One region of the Pauljensenia sp. C0170B5 genome, then DNA from elsewhere that is predicted to be linked to it. Evidence: riboswitches for the same ligand, from Rfam matches in the RefSeq annotation. Region 1 holds a riboswitch; the other holds the start of a gene.
The links. A riboswitch is a leader RNA that binds a small molecule or an ion and turns the genes downstream of it on or off. The one in region 1 is predicted to bind thiamine pyrophosphate.
Positions count from the first base shown of each region.

Region 1 (9,458 bases):
GCCCTCGAACATGCATTACGCCTGCCTCACACCGTGGGGGAGGACCAGTGGGATCACCTGATCGACACGATCACATTGTCAGCAACGCACCGTGCGTTGGACATCGAGTAATGGAAGCGGGTTGGAAGCTGATGGGCACCCGATGAGTACCCAGCGATGAGCTGCCAGCAAGAACGATAAGTCCCGTCTCCAGTTCGGAGACGGATCCGGACAGGAGAATTGTGGCAAAGTTGCGTGTACACGAGCTCGCCAAAGAGCTCGGCATTGCCAGCAAAGAACTCTTGGCGTACCTGCGCGATAGCGGAGAGTTCGTCAAGGCATCAAGCTCGGCTCTGGAACCGCCAGTGGTTCGAGCCGTGCGTGAACACTACGCCTCCCTTGCGCCTCAGGACACAGAAGAATCCGAGAAGGCGAAGGCACCCAAGAAAACAAGGAAAACGGCTGCGAAGACAACTACTGCGTCTCGTAAGTCGACCAGGAAGTCGTCCACTGCGTCCACACCTGCCGACCTGGCACAGCCAGAAAGCAGTGCGGCCAGTGATGATGCGCCGACCGGAAAGTCAGAAAAGAAACCGGCCAAGACGCGAGCACCGAAGCCAGGACCGGTAGCGCACGCAGCTGACAAGAAGGCAGCTGCAGCGGCGAAACCGGGACCTCGCGATACTCAGGAATCAGGCGATGCTCACGCATCGGCACCGGTGTCGTCGGGAGAATCTGGTCCCAAGCCCGGCCCCCAATCCGCCAAGAAAGCATCGGCTTCAGATTCCAAGGCTCATGGCCGCCAGTCGGCACCGCGCCCAGGACCTCGTCCCGGCCCGCGCCCTGCCGGGCCACGCCCAGGCAACAATCCCTTCGCATCCACGCAAGGTATGCCTCGACCTGGTGGAACACGCGGTGGCCAGCGCACCAACAGGCCCGGTGGTCGCGGCACACAAGGTGGCGCTGCGCACGCGAACCGCTCCGGCGGTGGCGAGCACCGCGCTGAACGCCCGAACCGTTCACGCGGCGGCAACCATCCAAACCCGATGATGATGCCCGATCAGGCACGGTTCGCCAAGCCTGACCGCCCGTCACGTGGCGGACGTGGACGTTCCAACAATTCACGTCACAACAGCCCAGGAGTCGGCGCACACGCAGGTGCATTTGCGCCCCCGAGCGGTGGCCGTCCCCGTGGCGGTCGCGGTGGTCGCGGCTCCACACCGGGCGCATTCGGCCGTGGAAGCGGCTCGCGTCGCGGACGCAAGTCCAAGCGTGCAAGGCGGCAGGAATACGAAGAGCAGAGTGCACCGACAATCGGCGGCGTGAAGATTCCTCGCGGAAATGGCCAGGAGATTCGCATCCGTCAGGGCGCATCCCTGGCTGATCTTGCCGAAAAGATCGACGTCAATCCGGCAGCATTGGTGACTGTTCTGTTCCACCTCGGTGAAATGGCAACGGCCACGCAGTCACTGGATCAGGACACCTTTGAAACACTGGGCGACGAACTGGGCTACAACGTTAAGGTCGTTTCCCCAGAAGACGAAGATCGCGAACTGCTTGAGTCCTTCGATATCGACCTTGAGGCCGAAGAACTTGATGATGAAGAGCACCTCAAGCCGCGCCCACCGGTCGTCACCGTCATGGGTCACGTCGACCACGGTAAGACGAAGCTGCTGGACGCCATCCGGCACACCGACGTCGTCGACACCGAACACGGTGGCATCACCCAGCACATCGGCGCCTACCAGGTCACGGTGGATATGGAGGGCAAGGACCGCCCCATCACATTCATCGACACGCCTGGTCACGAAGCCTTCACCGCTATGCGTGCCCGTGGCGCCAAGGTAACGGACATTGCGATCCTGGTGGTCGCAGCCGATGACGGCGTCATGCCGCAGACCGTTGAAGCGATCAACCATGCGCAGGCAGCGGACGTGCCGATCGTTGTGGCCGTCAACAAGGTGGATAAGGAAGATGCCAATCCGGATAAGATCCGCTCCCAGCTCACCGAATACAACCTTGTGGCTGAAGAATATGGCGGCGACGTCATGTTCGTGGACGTGTCCGCCAAGCAGCGCACCGGCATCAGTGACCTGCTCGAAGCAGTCCTCCTGACAGCGGATGCCGCACTTGACCTGGAGGCAAACCCTGACACCGAGGCGCGAGGCGTCGCCATTGAAGCGAACCTTGACCGTGGTCGTGGTGCGGTTGCCACCATGCTGGTCCAGCGTGGAACGCTGCGCGTGGGAGACGCCCTCGTTGTGGGATCCGCCTCCGGACGCGTGCGCGCCATGTTCGACGAGTATGGCAAGGATGTGCAGGAAGCCGGTCCGTCACGACCGGTGCAGGTGATCGGCCTGACATCAGTTCCACGGGCAGGCGACTCCTTCCTTGTGGCATCCGATGACCGCACCGCCCGCCAGATCGCTGACAAGCGAGAAGCTGCCGAGCGCGCAGCACTGCTGGCCAAGCGTCGCAAGCGCGTCACCCTCGAAGACTTCGATAAGGTTCTCAAGGAAGGTGAAGTTGACACCCTCAACCTTGTCATCAAGGGTGACGTGTCCGGTGCCGTTGAGGCTCTGGAAGATTCCTTGCTGCGTATCGACGTGGGCGACGAAGTTGCCCTGCGGATCATCCACCGCGGCGTCGGAGCCATTACGCAAAACGATGTCAACCTGGCCACCGTCGATAACGCGGTCATCATCGGCTTTAACGTGCGTCCGGCTGAGCGCGTGGCTGAAATGGCCGACGCGGAAGGCGTGGAGATCAAGTACTACTCGGTCATCTACGCAGCCATCGACGATATCGAAGCGGCCCTGAAGGGCATGCTCAAGCCGATTTATGAAGAGGTCGCGCTGGGCACGGCTGAGATCCGCCAGGTCTTCCGCTCCGGCAAGTTCGGTAACATCGCAGGCTCCATTGTCCGTGACGGCATCATTCGCCGCGGCTCGAAGGCCCGCCTGGTTCGCGACGGTGTCGTGGTTGCTCCCGATTTGGAGATCGCGTCGCTGCGCCGCGAAAAGGACGATGTCACCGAGGTTCGCGAAGGCTACGGATGCGGTATCACCCTGGGCTTCAAGGACATTGCCGAGGGCGACATCATCGAAACGTGGGAAATGAAGGAAAAGGCTCGCGACTAGTTCGCACCGTGTTTCCTGTCCCATTGACGAGGGTGACCCATCCACTATGTGAGGGTGGGGCACCCTCGTTTTACGTATGACGTGCAGCTGATGGTATGGTGAGGGGGCACGGGAGCCCGGACAGGCGGGCTGAGAGGGAAAATTCTCCGACCGTTATACCTGAACCAGATCATGCTGGCGTAGGAACGCGGTTTAGTCGTGCGCATTGGTGAGCACGAGGAGCCGCAAATGAATCGAGACGAACAACTCGACATCATTAACAATGTGTGGCCACTGATCTCAGATCAGGATGTGGCGGCGCTGGAAGAGCGCCTGGTGGATATGCCGCATCTGGCGGGTGCTTCTGCCCAGTGCCCGCAGGTCCTCACTCACTCGGCGCGTCCAATGGCCTCGGCATGTATCGCCCAGCTGGCATGTGGAACACGCGTCTTCATCAAACGCTATGCGCCCCACCTGATCAGCGAATACGACCTGTGTGTCAAACATGACTATGTGAACCGGCTCGCCGCAGGCGCCTTCCCGACGCCGCGCTTCTTCACCTTCGATACCGGCAGAACATGTCTGACGATGGGCGGATGGGTCTGGGAAGTGAGCGAATGCGCGCCGGGTGAAGACCGTTACCGTGCGACGACCAGCTGGATGCCGCCGTACACACGCGAAGAGAGCGTGGAAATCGGCCGAGTGGCGGGGCAGCTTCGTCGCGCCTCTGAAAAGATTCCGGCAGTGGTCGCACCGCCCAATCCTTACCAGTCGCGCATGGACCTCATGCTCGGTGATCCGTTTGACCGTCTTGAAGCCTGGTGCGAAGCGCACCCCATCGTTGCCAACTATGTGTCCAGAACCGGCCGTGACCTGGCTGGTGACCTGGCAGTTGTCGCTCCTTTTGCGCGGGCCCTTGAGCCGCTGCGGGAGCGCCCTCGTTACTGGACACACGGCGACCTGCACGTGTCCAACACGATGTGGAAGGACACCAGGCAGGGTCCCGTCATCACCAGTGTCTTTGATTTTGGGCTGGCATACGCCAACCCGTCGCTGTTCGATCTGGCACAGCTCATTGAACGTCACGCGATCGACTGGCTGACCATCACTGAAGGTATCGAAAATGCGTGGCGTCCCCAGGTGGTGCGCGACCTTCTGGACGGGTATGTCAGTCAGTACCCACTGATGCGCGAGGAGGCTCGCATGCTCGCGCCGATGGTGGCAGTGTCGAACACCGAGTTCGAACTCGCTGTTATCGAGTATGACCAGCGTGCCCCGATACCGGGGCGTACGTCGGATTGGGCGTACACGATCGGGATGGATGCTCATCACCGGTGGTTCACCACTGAATCCGGCACTCAATTTATCCGCACAGTTACCCAACTAGCAATCGAGAGATCATGAAAACAACCAGGCTTTTGCCCCTCCTCCTCAGCGTCGCCATGCTGGGCGCATGCTCATCAGGCGGATCGTCGGATATGTCCTCAGCTGACCAGTCAGGCGCCGACGCCACCGGCCAGTCGGCTTCGCAGGCCTCTGGACAGATGCGTGATGTGTCCGTCATCTTGGACTGGACACCGAACACGAATCACACTGGACTGTTCGTCGCCCAGGAAAAAGGCTACTTCGCGGACGCCGGATTGAATGTGGACATCATGGGCTTCTCCAAGTCAGGTGTTGACGCTGTCCTCAGCGCGAAGGGCGCTGATTTTGGAATCTCGGGAGCAGATGCACTGGCATCGGCTCACGCCGCCAACCTTGGGCTGACGATGGTGCTGAATATTCAGCAAAAGTCCTCCTATGGCGTGGGAGTTCTGGAAGATTCGGGGATCACCCGTCCAAAAGATCTGGACGGCAAGACAATTGCAGACTACTCGGGCGATTCGGCCCATATCTCCACCCAGATGATGATTCAGCACGATGGCGGGACAGGCGAATTTGACCGCGTCATTGTGGGCGCGCAGGCAATGGCGGCTCTGGAATCAGGCCAGGCGGATTTTGCTGAGGTTCTCAGCACGTGGGAGGCAATTGAGGCAGAACTGTCGGGCACCAAGCTGCACATGTTCCAGCCCGCCGACTATGACGTTCCCACCACTCCGGCAATGATCGGCATTTCGACGCGCAACGACTTGATCGAATCGGATCCCGACCTTGTCCGCGCCTTCGTGCAGGCAGCACAAAAGGGCTACGAGTTCGCCAAGGATAACCCCGATGAAGCGGCGAAAATTCTGGTCGATGCCAACCCACAGGCCAAACTTGATCCCGAACTGGTCACCCGCAGCCAGGAAATACTCTCCACACAGTATTGGCCTGATTCAAAGGGTGGTGTGGGCTTTGCCGACATTGATCGCTGGAACACCTACCTGGCATTCATTGTCGAGCAGGGCCTCGTGTATGACGAGAAGGGGACTGCGGTCACCGAACCGATCGCAGCTGACGACATCGTCACCAATGAGTTCGTGAAGTAACAGATGCCCGCGAGGTACCGCACCGCCGTCTCTGCACGTGAGCGCGACCAACACCACCGGGGCAGTTTCATGCCCGCACTGATGTTTGTGGTGTTGCTCCTGTGCGCGTGGGAGGTGGCGGTGCGCGCGTTCAACGTCAACGAACGCCTTATGCCGGCGCCCTCGACGATTATCCACGCCGGCTTTGATGATGCGCCCAATGTCTGGGAAGCCACCAGGATCACCGCCCTTGAAGTTGGTCTGGGAACGGTGCTCGCACTCGTGTGCGGTGTGAGCCTGGCTTTCATCATCTTTGCGATTCGCCCGATCGGTCGGGTCGCCATCCCTGTTCTCATCATCTCGCAGACCATTCCGGTCGTCGCTATTGCGCCGCTGCTCATTATCTGGTTCGGCTTCGGTATCACGTCGAAAGTACTGCTGGTCGGATTGTTCGGGCTTTTCCCGATCGTGGTGCCGCTGGCGCGCGGACTGGCATCGCCCAGCAGAGACCAGATTGACGTGGCCACGACCTTGGGCGCATCGAAATGGTGGATACTCACGCATGTGCGCATGCCCGCTGCGGCCGCAGTGTTCATGTCCGGGCTACGTATCACCGTCACCTACGGGCCGGCAACGGCAGCGACTGCTGAGTTTGTCGGAGCGCGCAATGGCTTGGGAATCTACCTGCTGACCGCGCAATCCTCGTTTCGCACCGAGCTGGTCTTTGTCGGCGCAGCAGTGCTGACAGCGATGACACTGGTGCTGTACGGCGTTGTTGCTCTGGCCGAACGCATTGCGTTTCCCTGGAAAGCGGTGACACATGCTTCACATCAATGACGTCAGTAAACAATTCCAGGTCCCGCCCACTCTGGCCCTCGATCGCATTTCAGCCACTCTGTACCCACATCAGACTGTGGCAATCGTCGGGCCATCAGGATGTGGCAAGTCCACGCTGCTGCGTATCGTGTCCGGCCTGGATCACGCCACGAGCGGCCAGCTCGAATGGCAGGTGGATAACCCGCACGTCGCACTGATGCCGCAAAACGACGGTCTGTTTCAGTGGCGCACTGTTGTTGACAACGTCGCATTGCCGCTGTTCATCCACAAACTACCCCCGGCCACGGCACGGCAGGCCGCCCTCGACCTTCTCGCTCAGTTCGAGCTCGACGAATTCGCACACGCCTATCCGGACCAGCTCTCTGGCGGAATGCGCTCGCGTGTGGCATTTCTGAGGACGATGCTCGCTGAACCCACATTGATCGCACTGGATGAGCCGTTCGGCGCCCTTGATTCCATGACGCGCGCCGGCATTCAACGTTGGTTGGTCAGCGCCGCCCGGCAGCGCGCACTGTCGATCCTGCTGGTCACGCACGATGTGGAAGAGGCCATTACCCTTGCTGACAGGGTTCTTGTCATGTCCGCTCGGCCGGGTCGCATTGTCGCAGATTACCCCATTGATCTGCCTAACCGCACCGATCCCAATCTGCGCACAGATCCCCGGTTCTTACACGCACTCACCAGTATCAGAGTCGCCCTCGAACAAGGGGCAGAAAGAAGGTAGCAATGAACCTCGTCAGAATTCGTCTGGAATACGTCGTGACGTGGCCCAACCACGCCGGCCTGTTCGTGGCACGCAAGAAAGGCTTGTATGCCGACCAGGATCTGGACGTCGACATCTCCTGGGACGGTTTTGACCGTGGCACGCCCGCTGAACTGACCGCCCGCGGCGAATTCCAGTTCGCCTCGATCCGCTTGGGCGAGCTGCTCGAAACCCGGAAGACTGATCACCCCTTTGTTGCGGTCGCCACATTCAATCAGAACCAGCTTGGCGGCGTCATTACGTTGAAGTCCAAGGGCATCACCCGCTTCCGTGACCTGGAAGGCAAGCATGTGTCGATCCCACCGGTGGGACGCCTGACTGAAATGGTCAAGGAAGCTGTCGAAAAGGACGGGGGAGACTACTCGAAGGTCATCGTGGAAGATCCTGGCGTGTTCGAGCCGGATATCCGCGCAGTCGAAAAAGGTCATTATGACGCGATCTTCAACGTGCTTGGCTGGGAAGCCTACCAGGGGTCGGAAGACTTTGGTCAGGTCGTTCAGATCTCCTTCGACGACATTGAGGTCACGCCACACCATGCCTACTTCCTATGCGTCGAAGAGTCCTACCTGCGTGAGCATGGCGACACGGTGCGCAGCTTCCTGCAGGCCACCGGCAAGGGATACGACTTTGCGCGCGACAACCAGGATGAGACGATCCAGCTGATTGCCAGCACCATGTGCGCCAGCGAAGAAGACACCCTCAAAGCTTCCCTGGCCTTTATGGCGCCCACGTGGCACGCGCCCAGTGGACAGTGGGGGCAGATGGACGAGGGGGTCATCCGCTCCTACACCCAGTGGATGGTTGATAACGGGTTCACCACCGCGACGATGGATGACATTGATGGCGCGTGGACGAACGACTACCTGCAGTAAGACAACTGCCCGCAGTACGTGAACGCTGGGGTGAGGCCGGGAGAATCTGCCCGACCTCACCCCAGATCGTGTAAGAGAAGAAAACCCCGCCGAATCTCACTGCGCTGACGGGTGAGATGACAAAGAGGAACGAGACGAAACGGACAGCGGCGAAAACAGAAAGCCCTTCAAAGCGACGAAAGTGGAACCCACGAGGACGAACAGAAGATTGTATGAATGTGAATTTCGTTTGTGACAAGAGGGGGAGTGCGATCCGGCACGTTCGTCGCTTCAATGCCGTACAGTAGCGATAAGTGCGAAACGAGTGGGCACTCACTGGCAATGGTGAAGCGTGATCCCTCGTCCGAACGACACATGAAAGGCCAGCAATGAAGCGAACAGAATTCGATGTCGTTGTCGTAGGGTCGGGTGCAGCCGGCCTGAGCGCGTCACTGACGGCGGCAAAAAACGGGCTGCGCACACTGATGATCGAAAAAGGCGACAAATGGGGCGGGTCCACCGCTAAGTCGGCCGGCATGGTGTGGGTGCCGGGTAACAAACAACTTCAACGCGTCGGCGGCAACGACAATATGGAAATGGGTCGCACCTACATGAAGGCGACGGTTGGAGACTGCACCAGTGACGAAATGATTGATTCGTTCCTGACCAACGGTACGCGCGCGATGGATTTCCTGACTGCAAACTGCCCCGGGCTGGTGTGGCGCAACATGGAAGGCTACCCCGATTACTGGCTCGACGCTCCGGGAGCTCAGCCGCAAGGACGCGGCGTGGAGGCCGGTGCCTTCGACTCGAACAAACTGGGCAAATGGAAAAAGAACCAGATGGAGGCCTATTTCAAACCGGCTGTTCCGCTGGATCTGAATTCGTTCGACTCCGCCGACATCCTGCTCTTTGCGTCAAGCTGGAAGCCGTGGGCGCGACTGGCCCGACTGACTGCACGCAACATCAAGCATCTCTTTGCCCGGCGCACACCGCGCACAATGGGAATGGGACTGACCGGCGCCCTCATGGAAGGATGCCTGCGCGCAGGTGTCGAAATTGCCATGAACACCGCGTTGAAGGACCTCATTGTGGAGGATGACGCGGTGCGCGGCATCGTCGTGACGCACGAAGGCAAGGAGTCACGTATCCGCGCTGCCAAGGGCGTCATCCTGGCGTGCGGCGGGTTCGAGCGAAACGCGCAGATGCGTCAGAAATACCAGCGCCACCCGATTAATGGCACGTGGACTGTCGGCGCGGAAACGAACACGGGCGACGGTATTCAGGTCGGCCTGCAACACGGTGCTGCGATCGACAATATGGCTGATGCGATCTGGTCACCTGTTATCCAGTTGCCGCGTTCATCCGCGTGGACGCCGATCGTCATTGAAGATGAGGAACGCTTTATCGTCCCGGACCGGTCCCTGCCACACACCGTGATCGTCAACGGCCAGGGCAAGCG
Region 1 is NZ_JBWPVR010000002.1:294,084-303,541, reverse strand. Features, by position in the region: gene AC1EJZ_RS04635 (YlxR family protein) at 1-111, shown strand, start outside; gene infB (translation initiation factor IF-2) at 222-3,119, shown strand; TPP riboswitch at 3,218-3,323, shown strand; gene AC1EJZ_RS04625 (phosphotransferase enzyme family protein) at 3,348-4,502, shown strand; gene AC1EJZ_RS04620 (ABC transporter substrate-binding protein) at 4,499-5,566, shown strand; gene AC1EJZ_RS04615 (ABC transporter permease) at 5,636-6,382, shown strand; gene AC1EJZ_RS04610 (ABC transporter ATP-binding protein) at 6,366-7,106, shown strand; gene AC1EJZ_RS04605 (ABC transporter substrate-binding protein) at 7,109-8,017, shown strand; gene AC1EJZ_RS04600 (FAD-dependent oxidoreductase) at 8,386-9,458, shown strand, end outside.

Region 2 (9,458 bases), on a different contig from region 1:
AACGGGCTTCGCGTGATCTCCGTGCGCTTCCTCATTGCGAGCCTGCTCGCGTCGGCGGCGCTGAATGTCACGTTCCAGGCGGAACAGGAAATCCGGATCATCGTCGGGTGCCAGTGGTTCGCGACGCTGCGAGGACTGCGAACGGTCAGGTCGCCGGGACCATCCAGAACGCAGCGGATTCGATTCTGATGTCAAGTCCGACAACCCCGTGGTTTCCCCGGATTCGGCGCGCGTGATGGTTCGCAGCAGGATCCACACGATTGACCCGATGGAAATAAACGGCATCGTGATGACGATGATCGTCAGCCACCACATACGGCCGATACGACCAGGCACTTCATCATCAGGAGTGCGTGCCCAGTCAGCGATTGCGTAAATAGTGACGGCAATCCACAGGACAACGGCAAGAATACGAACCATCCCACCATTTTAGGTCAGGAACGACCATGCCTCGACACGACTTAGATGACGATGGCCACTGAAACGATGACGGCGCACGCCAGCGTCGCGATCCCCGTGTACTTCAAGGCGCGTATCAGATCGCGGCCAACCGCACCGTTGAGAACGATTCGAATACCGGGAATGACGGTGCCGGCCATCAGAACAGCGGCCACACACACCGCCCACCACGGGGAATGCACACTGATCGCCAGCACCACAACTGCGGCTATGAGGAGCGCGCAATACGCCGCTCGCGAAGCGGGATCGCCCAAACGGACAGCCAGAGTCATCTTCCCAGAGTTCCTGTCCGTGGGAATGTCACGCAAGTTATTCACCATGAGCAAGGCGATCGATTCCAACCCCATGCCTGCTCCGGCACACCACACCCACCAGGGAGCACTCAGAGTCTGCGTCCATGTGGTGCCCACAGTTGCGACCAACCCGAAGAAAATGAACACCATCAGCTCGGACAGTCCCACACCCATGTACCCGTACGGATTGCGTCCACCAGTGTAGAACCATGCGGCGGCAACTGCCGCGACGCCCACCACCAGCAACCACCACTGGCCAGACAATGCGATCAGAACCAGACCGGCCACGCCTGCCACAGCGAAACAAGCCAGCGCCACTGCCAGGACGACGCGCGGAGAGACCGAGCCGCCGCTCGTCAAACGTGGCGGGCCGGTGCGAAAGTCATCCGTTCCACGCACGCCGTCAGAATAGTCATTCGAAAAGTTCACACCGATTTGCAAAGCCAGCGCCACACACAGTGCGAGCAATGCGCGCCCCCAGTGCAACTGATCCAGCTCAGCTGCAGCCGCAGTTCCCACAATCACGGGCGCAAGAGCGGCCGGAAGTGTGCGAAGGCGGGCGCCCTCAATCCAGTCTTGAACAGTTGCCATTTAGCGTCGCCAGTGCTCCCCGTGTTCGATCTGTTCCATCACCAGTGCCCGCACACGGCTCCGGTCAACTTTCCCGGATTCCAGCATGGGCAGTGTGTGAAGCGGTACAACAACGCGTGGAGCCTGCGCTCGGCCCAGGCGCGCTCCCACGTGATCGCGAATGGAGCGCGCCCATGAATCCAGATCCGCACTGTGCGAGCTATCGCGCACCACCGCGGCGGTGACCACGTGCCCCCAGCGTTCGTCTTCAAGATCGAGGATCCAACTGTCACGCACACCCGGAGCTGACAACACGGCATCACGAACCGGACCAGGTGCCACTGACAGGCCGCCCGTCACGATGACATCATCGCTGCGCCCCAGCACCTGAACGTCGCCATTAGAGGCAATTCGACCGATATCACCTGTCAGCAGCCACCGTGCGCCACCCTCGTCAATGAAGGGGGAGGGGCCGTCCAGGTACTTTGTCATGAGCATGGGCCCGGCAATTGCCAAGCGTGATTGCCCGTCAACGTCGACAGCGCGGACCGTTACCCCCGGCAAGGGACGTGAGTTGTACACGCAGCCGCCACCCGTTTCAGTCATGCCATAGGTCGTGACCACCTGGATGCCGTGGTTGCGCGCAGCCTGCAGGAGTTCCTTGGTTATGGAAGAACCGCCGACGAGGACACCGGCAAGCGAGGCCAGTGCGCGAATAACTTCCTCACCGGCATCCAAACACGCTCGCAGCTGCACGGGTACCAGCGAGAGATACCCTGGCACATGTGAATCCTGAGTGGCACCCGCGATGGAAGAGAGCAGGTCAGCGGGGCGGAAACCTGAATCCGTGTCCACCACCATCGGGCTGAAACCGGCGACTGCACTGCGCATGAGGACCTGAGCACCGGCGATGTGATGGGCAGGAAGCGCAAGAATCCAACGCCCCGGCCCCTCCAGCGCCGCGTGAGTGGAGTGCACGGATGCGATTAATGCCTCGGTGGACAGGCCAACGAGGTGAGGCGTTCCCGTTGATGACCCCGACGTCGGAATCACCACGTCGATGCCGTCCAGAAGAGCCGGGTCATTGCGGACGTCTTCGGGTAGTTCAGGAAAAGCGTGCGACACATCGGTTTGAAGATGGCGCAAGGACGTATGGGGGATCTCGCTGGGAGGACGCATGACCACGACTGTTCGCTTGTGCGACGAGGGTGCCTCGTCCATGGCGCCGTCTGATGCTGTGCGTGCCTGTTCAGCCAGTTTGCTGAGCGAGGCGTAAGCCAAAGCCGCTGCTCCAACGGAAGTGCCTCCCGGAACGACTAAGACACGAGGGGTCTGCACTTGTCCTCCTTTACAAACGGCTTTTCTGAACCATCGTAGTGCCCAATCGGTCAATTAACGTGTGCGGAGATGAGATCGTGGGCAAGTCGACATGGAATTGCACCGATAGCCTCGTTACTATCGAGGTATGACTATTGGGAAGCTCTCAGCGAAAGCCTCATGGGCGCTGATCGCATTACTAGGAGCACTGCTCGTTGCAGTGATCGGTGTGGGTGCGTACGCGGCCTACTTCGCTGACCGCGCCTTGCCGCGAACCACTGTCGCCGGACAGTCCGTGTCCGGACAAAACCGCGACGAAATTGCCCAAGGTCTGCAGGAGCGAGCCTCACACGCCAGCATCAATGTGACGGTTGACGGTACGCTGACCAGCGCGACGCTGGAAGAAGTGGGAATCACCATCGACACCGACGCCACGCTGGATGATGTGTTCGCTCCCAACGGTTCGATCCTGTCACGCATCTCCTCACTGTTTACCTCGCGGGATGTCCAGGTGGTGACCTCGCGAGATGATGCGGCTGCGCAGGCATTGACTCAGAAAGTTTCCGCCTCTGTTGACCAGCCCGTACGCGAAGGTTCCATCCAGTTCAACGAAGACGGTGGCGCATTCAGCGTGATTGAAGCACAGGAGGGGCACAGTGTCGACCTCGAGCAGCTTGCCAGTGCATGCGATGAAGCTGCGCGCACGCTGACTACCCAGGATATTGACTTGCCGATGATCGCCGTCAGCCCGACGGTGACCACGCAAATTGCTCAGCAACTTGCAGACAAGGCGAACACGATGCTGGAAATTCCTGTATCGATTACTGACGGTATTCACACCTACTCACCCGATGCGCGTGAACGCTCGACGTGGATCGCGCTGCCGGATCTGAACGCCGCGGGCGGAGCTGGTGGCAAGGGTGCTGCCGCCAACACAGGCGCACTTGATGTCACGTGGAATGAGAAACCAGTTCGCGCGTGGGTTGAATCGACCGCGCTGTCCACCAACGAAGAGCCCACGAAGGGTGTCAAGAACGTCAATTCGCGTGGGGACGTTGTCGCGGTCGCGGATCCAGGTAAGAGCGGATGGACCGTCAACAACGCTGGCAAGGTGGCCGATGAGCTGCTCGCAGCCCTGAAAGACGGCACCGCCTACGAAGGCGATTTTGACTACGACCAGACCGAACCCGAATTCACCACCCGCGAGATTGCGGATGGTGCTGGCGACAAGGTGTATCAGGCAGCTCCTGGTGAAAAGTGGATCGACGTGGACCTGTCGAACGCATCAGTGACCGCCTACGAAGGTGCAACTGTTGTCCAGGGCCCGATCCCGATGGTTCCCGGCAAGCCCGGGTGGGAAACCGTTACCGGAACGTTCCGCATCTACCTCAAGCATCAGGACCAGATGATGGGCTGCAGCCCCGGCTACGACTACTGCACATACACACCGTGGGTGTCATACTTCCACGGTGACTACGCGTTGCACGGCGCGCCCTCACGCAGCTCTTTTGGGTGGTCAGGTGAAGGTGGCTCGCACGGTTGTGTCAATATGCCGGTTGATGGTGCGCAGTGGATCTATAACTGGGCCCCTGTCGGCACAGTGGTGGTGTCACACTACTGAGCAGCAGGCTCATCATTGCAGTTCGACCTTTTCGTATAAACCTGATAGCATTGTGATCAGTGACACGGGGTGCTTCACGCTGAGATCAAACCCGTTGAACCTGTCCAGATAATGCTGACGAAGGAATGTCCGATGGAGAATTTCCATACCCAATGCGTCGACGCTTTACACGCTGTCAGAACACACCACCCGCTCGTTGGAGCCATCACCAACTCGGTAGTCACGAACTTTACGGCCAACGCCCTGCTTGCCATTGGGGCAGCGCCGGCAATGGTCGATATCCCCGGCGAATCCGGTCCCTTTGCCGCAATTGCCAATGCTGTGCTGATCAACCTGGGAACCCCGACGCCGACTCAGTGCGAAGCCGCTCTGGAGTCCGCCACCAGCGCCAACGAAGCGGGCACGTGCTGGGTTCTTGACCCGGTTGCCATCGGGCCACTGCCGGTGCGCACGCAGCTCGCGCATCAGTTGGTCGCCCTCGGCCCGTCAATTGTGCGAGGCAACCCGTCGGAAATCATTGCTCTGGCAGGTCTGGGAGAAGGTGGCCGCGGTGTTGACTCCGCTGATGCGGTGGACGCCGCCATCGATGCCGCCCGCCGCATCAACAGCGAATATGGATCGTTGGTGGCTGTGTCCGGCAAGTCCGATGCGATCGTCTCAGCGGACGCAATCGTGCGTGTCGAGGGTGGCTCAGATATGCTGACCCGCATCACTGGGGCGGGATGCTCACTTGGCGCGCTGGCCGGCGCGTTCGCCTCTGTGGCTCGGACCCAGCTTGACGGTTTGGTTGCTGTTCACGCACTGTATGCGGCGGCCTCGGAAATCGCGGCGGAGCGTGCACGCGGAACCGGCACGTTCCAAATGGAGTTCCTCGACGCGCTGGACAACTTCCGCGATGAGGACTTTGAACGCGTCACCATCATCGCGCAGTGAGGCCAGGCCAGTGATGAACAAGGCTGTCTCATCCCTCGACCTGAGCATCTATCTTGTCACGGACGCAGACATGTGCCACGCTGCGGGACGCACCGTTGCGCAAACGGTGGCAGAAGCTGTCGCCGGAGGAGTGACATGCGTGCAGCTTCGGTGTAAAGACGCTGAGTCACTGGATTTCTTCAACGAAGTGATGGAAGTGGCCGACGCTGTCGCTGACTCGGTCACACTCCTGATCAATGATCGTGTGGATGTGTTCCTGGCGGCACGCCAGGCGGGCGCGACCGTTGCAGGCGTCCACGTTGGACAAACCGACTTGCCGGTTGCCCTTGTCCGCAAGCTGATCGGTCCCGAGGCCATCATCGGCCTGTCGGCCTCCACCCCTGAGGAACTGAAGGAAGCCGAAGAGAACCCGGGGCGCGTCGACTACATCGGCATTGGTGTCGTGCGTGATACATCCACGAAAACCGATGCTCCTGAGGAACATGGCATCGATGGAACAGGACAGATCGCACGCAGCACACACCTGCCGTCGGTGGCAATCGGCGGCATCAAAGCACCGGATATGGCACCGCTGGCACGTGAAGGATTGGACGGAGCGGCCGTCGTGTCCGCAATTTGCCTAGCACCCGACGCGCGCGAAGCTGCACGCGAACTGGCAGATCAATGGGCAGAAGGCCTGCGCAGCGCGGGTCACTAACCACCCAATTCAGACCCCGAGGAAGGGACTCAGCACGTGCCGGCTATGTATCCAGTGCGTCCGCCAGCTCATGATCCAAGCCCCGAATGACAGCGCATGCATCATCCATGCGATGAAGGAGAACATCTTATGAAAACAGTCAAAGCCCTAACAATCGCCGGATCGGACCCCAGCGGTGGGGCAGGCATTCAGGCAGATCTCAAATCGTTCAGCGCCTCAGGAGCTTACGGAATGAGTGTCATTACGGCGCTGACCGCCCAATCGACGCAAGGAGTGCGAGGCGTGTTCCCCGTCCCGGTGGACTTCGTGCGCCAGCAGATGGACACGCTGCTGGACGACATCACTCCGGACGCCACGAAAGTGGGAATGGTGGCAAGCACGGAACTTGCGGCCGCAATCGGTGAGTATCTGCCGCGCCTTTCGAACACGATTTTTGACCCCGTCATGGTGGCGACCTCCGGTGACCGACTGGTTGACGAGGACGCCATCGACGCTGTGCGCGACCTGTGCATGAAAGCTGACCTTATTACCCCGAATCTGCAGGAAGCAGCCGTGCTGCTGGATTGCGATGTGGCGACAACGCTGGACGAAGCAACCGACCAGGGCAAGGAACTTCTCGCGCGCGGCATGACCCGCGTCCTCATCAAAGGCGGACACCTGACCGACACGTCCACAGACGTGCTGATTGATGGTGACGGGGTCACATTCCTGAAGGGGACGCGTGTCGACACGCAGAACACTCACGGCACCGGATGCACGTTGTCCAGTGCCATAGCGGCCAGACGCCCACGCACAGACACCTGGGTTGATGCGATTGCTCAGGCGAAAGATTACTTGACGCGCGCGATCCTGGCTGCCGACTCGCTCGATGTGGGCAGGGGGCACGGTCCCGTTCATCACTTTGTCGACCTGTGGAATGAGGAATCATGAGTTTTACCGACCAGGTATGGCAGCGCATCGAACCGGTGCGCAACGCGATCAGTGAGCATCCCTTTGTCTGCGCACTTGCCGACGGGTCGCTTGAGCTGGAGACATTCCACGAGTACCTACGCCAAGATGCGTTGTACCTGATTGACTATTCGCGCGCCTTGTCCGCACTGGCAGCCGGCGCCAGTGACGCTGACGAAGTGACGTTCTGGTCGGGGTGTGCGCATCAGACAATGGTGGATGAGCGTTCGCTGCACGCCTCACATGTGGACGTCCTTGAGGGGGCAATCATGAACCCCACATGTCGCGCCTACATGTCATTCCTGCTGGCCAGCACGCATGCCGAGACGCAGGGGGTTGGCATTGCAGCAGTGCTGCCATGCTTTTGGCTCTACGATTTCGTCGGGCATCGGCTCCGCGAGGGTGTCCACTCCGAGGATGAGCTGGACGCACACCCCTACGGTGACTGGATCAGAACCTACACGGGGCCAGAATTCGAGGAAGCGACGCGGCGCGCGAAACACTACGCCAACTTATATTCGCAGGCCAGTGACGAAGCAGGTCGTGAGCGAATGGCCGAAGCATGTGAAGTTGCGTCGCGCTATGAGTGGATGTTCTTCGACGCTGCGTGGACAGGTCAGCAGTGGCCACTGTAATGCGCGAGGCCACCGACAGTTGTCGGCCGGCGCAGTGAGGTCACCCGACGACGGGCCACGCGTCAGCAGTATGAATGGCCAGCTGTCAGCCGGCCGGCTTTAGTAGTAGTACGGGAAGGTCGACCAGTCGGGGGAGCGGTGCTCGAGGAACGCGTCACGCCCCTCCTGAGCCTCCGCCGTCATATACGCCATCCGGGTTGCCTCCCCGGCGAACACCTGCTGCCCGGCAAGACCATCGTCAGCCAGATTGAACGCAAACTTCAACATGCGGATCGCCTGCGGAGACTTGCCGGCAACCGTGTGCGCCCACTCCAGCGCCACATTTTCCACATCCTCATGCGGCACCGCACGATTGATGGCTCCCCACGCTTCCGCCTCTGCCGCGTCATAGCGGCGAGCCAGGAAGAAAATCTCGCGTGCGCGCCGATCACCGACCTGACGGGCCAGCAGCGCCGAACCGTACCCCGCATCAAAGGACCCCACGTTGGCATCCGTTTGCATGAACTGAGCATGTTCGCGGGAAGCGACCGCCAGATCACACACGACTCCCAATGAGTGACCGCCACCGGCAGCCCACCCGGTAATTGCAGCGATCACGACTTTCGGACAGGTGCGGATCAGGCGCTGAACCTCCAAAATATGCAGACGTCCCGCCCGAGCCGGATCGATCTGCTCACGCCGGCTCGACACATCGGCGTCCGCGTCAGCACCATCCACCTCGTAGCGGTACCCGTCGTTGCCTCGAACACGCTGATCACCACCCGAACAAAACGCGTAGCCACCGTCACGGGCAGACGGCCCGTTGCCAGTCAGGATGATCGCGGCAACATCACTGCTCATCCGCGCATGATCCAGACAGCGGTACAACTCATCGACAGTCAGCGGTCGAAAAGCATTGCGAATGTCTGGGCGATCAAAGGCAATACGAACCCAGGGCAGATCTTGTCCGGCTGCCGCTCCGTCGCAAGATCCGCGCGAAATTCCGCGATGATACGTCATGTCGGTCAGGTCCTCGAACCCCTCGACAACACGCCAGCGATCAGGATCGAAGGTGTCGGACACAAATGGAAGAGCACTCATGACCTCCACACTAGCGGCTAATCTGGAAGCCATGAGTACAGATCTGTCATCCATGCTGCGCCCCGGACAATCCCTGCTTCGTGAACTTGACTTCACGCGCGAAGAATGGGACAACCTGCTATGCCTGTCAGCAGCGCTGAAAGCAGCCAAGAAGAATGGCACTGAACAACAACTCATGAGTGGACGCAACGTCGCCCTCGTCTTTGCGAAAACATCGACACGCACGCGCTGCGCATTCGAGGTCGGGGCGGCAGACCAGGGAGCCCACACCGTTTACCTCGATCCGCAAGGCTCACAGATGGGACACAAAGAATCCATCGAGGACACCGCTCGTGTGCTGGGACGTATGTTCGACGCGATCGAGTACCGCGGTGACGACCAATCAGTTGTGGACACGCTGGCACAGTACTCAGGCGTTCCGGTATTCAACGGCCTGACCGACCAATGGCACCCGACGCAGATGCTGGCAGACACACTCACGATGAGAGAACACAGCGAGGGCGTGGACGACCATGACATTGCCTACGCCTACGTCGGGGACGCGCGTTTCAACATGGGGCGGTCCCTGTTGGTGAACGGCGCGATCCTCGGCATGGACACCCGCATCATTGCACCGAAGGAACTATGGCCACCGCAGGACGTCATCGAGGCGGCTCAGGCACGGTCCGACGAGTCGGGTGCGCGTCTGACCATTACCGAGGATGTCGACGCAGTCGCTGGCGTCGACTTTGTCCACACGGACATCTGGGTGTCGATGGGGGAGCCTAAGGATGTGTGGGCGCACCGCATCGACCTGCTGCGCAGCTACCGCGTTGACGAAGCGCTCATGGCACAAGCCGGTCCCGATGCGAAATTCATGCACTGCCTGCCGTCATTCCACGATCTGAAGACCACCGTCGGACAGC
Region 2 is NZ_JBWPVR010000001.1:669,257-678,714, forward strand. Features, by position in the region: gene AC1EJZ_RS02995 (hypothetical protein) at 1-420, opposite strand, end outside; gene AC1EJZ_RS03000 (1,4-dihydroxy-2-naphthoate polyprenyltransferase) at 462-1,343, opposite strand; gene AC1EJZ_RS03005 (AMP-binding protein) at 1,344-2,660, opposite strand; gene AC1EJZ_RS03010 (L,D-transpeptidase family protein) at 2,788-4,260, shown strand; TPP riboswitch at 4,316-4,403, shown strand; gene thiM (hydroxyethylthiazole kinase) at 4,393-5,193, shown strand; gene thiE (thiamine phosphate synthase) at 5,156-5,890, shown strand; gene thiD (bifunctional hydroxymethylpyrimidine kinase/phosphomethylpyrimidine kinase) at 6,020-6,820, shown strand; gene AC1EJZ_RS03030 (TenA family protein) at 6,817-7,473, shown strand; gene AC1EJZ_RS03035 (1,4-dihydroxy-2-naphthoyl-CoA synthase) at 7,573-8,553, opposite strand; gene argF (ornithine carbamoyltransferase) at 8,585-9,458, shown strand, end outside.
Region 2: linked by a shared signal. The riboswitch ahead of thiM (hydroxyethylthiazole kinase) and the one ahead of AC1EJZ_RS04625 (phosphotransferase enzyme family protein) in region 1 are both predicted to bind thiamine pyrophosphate.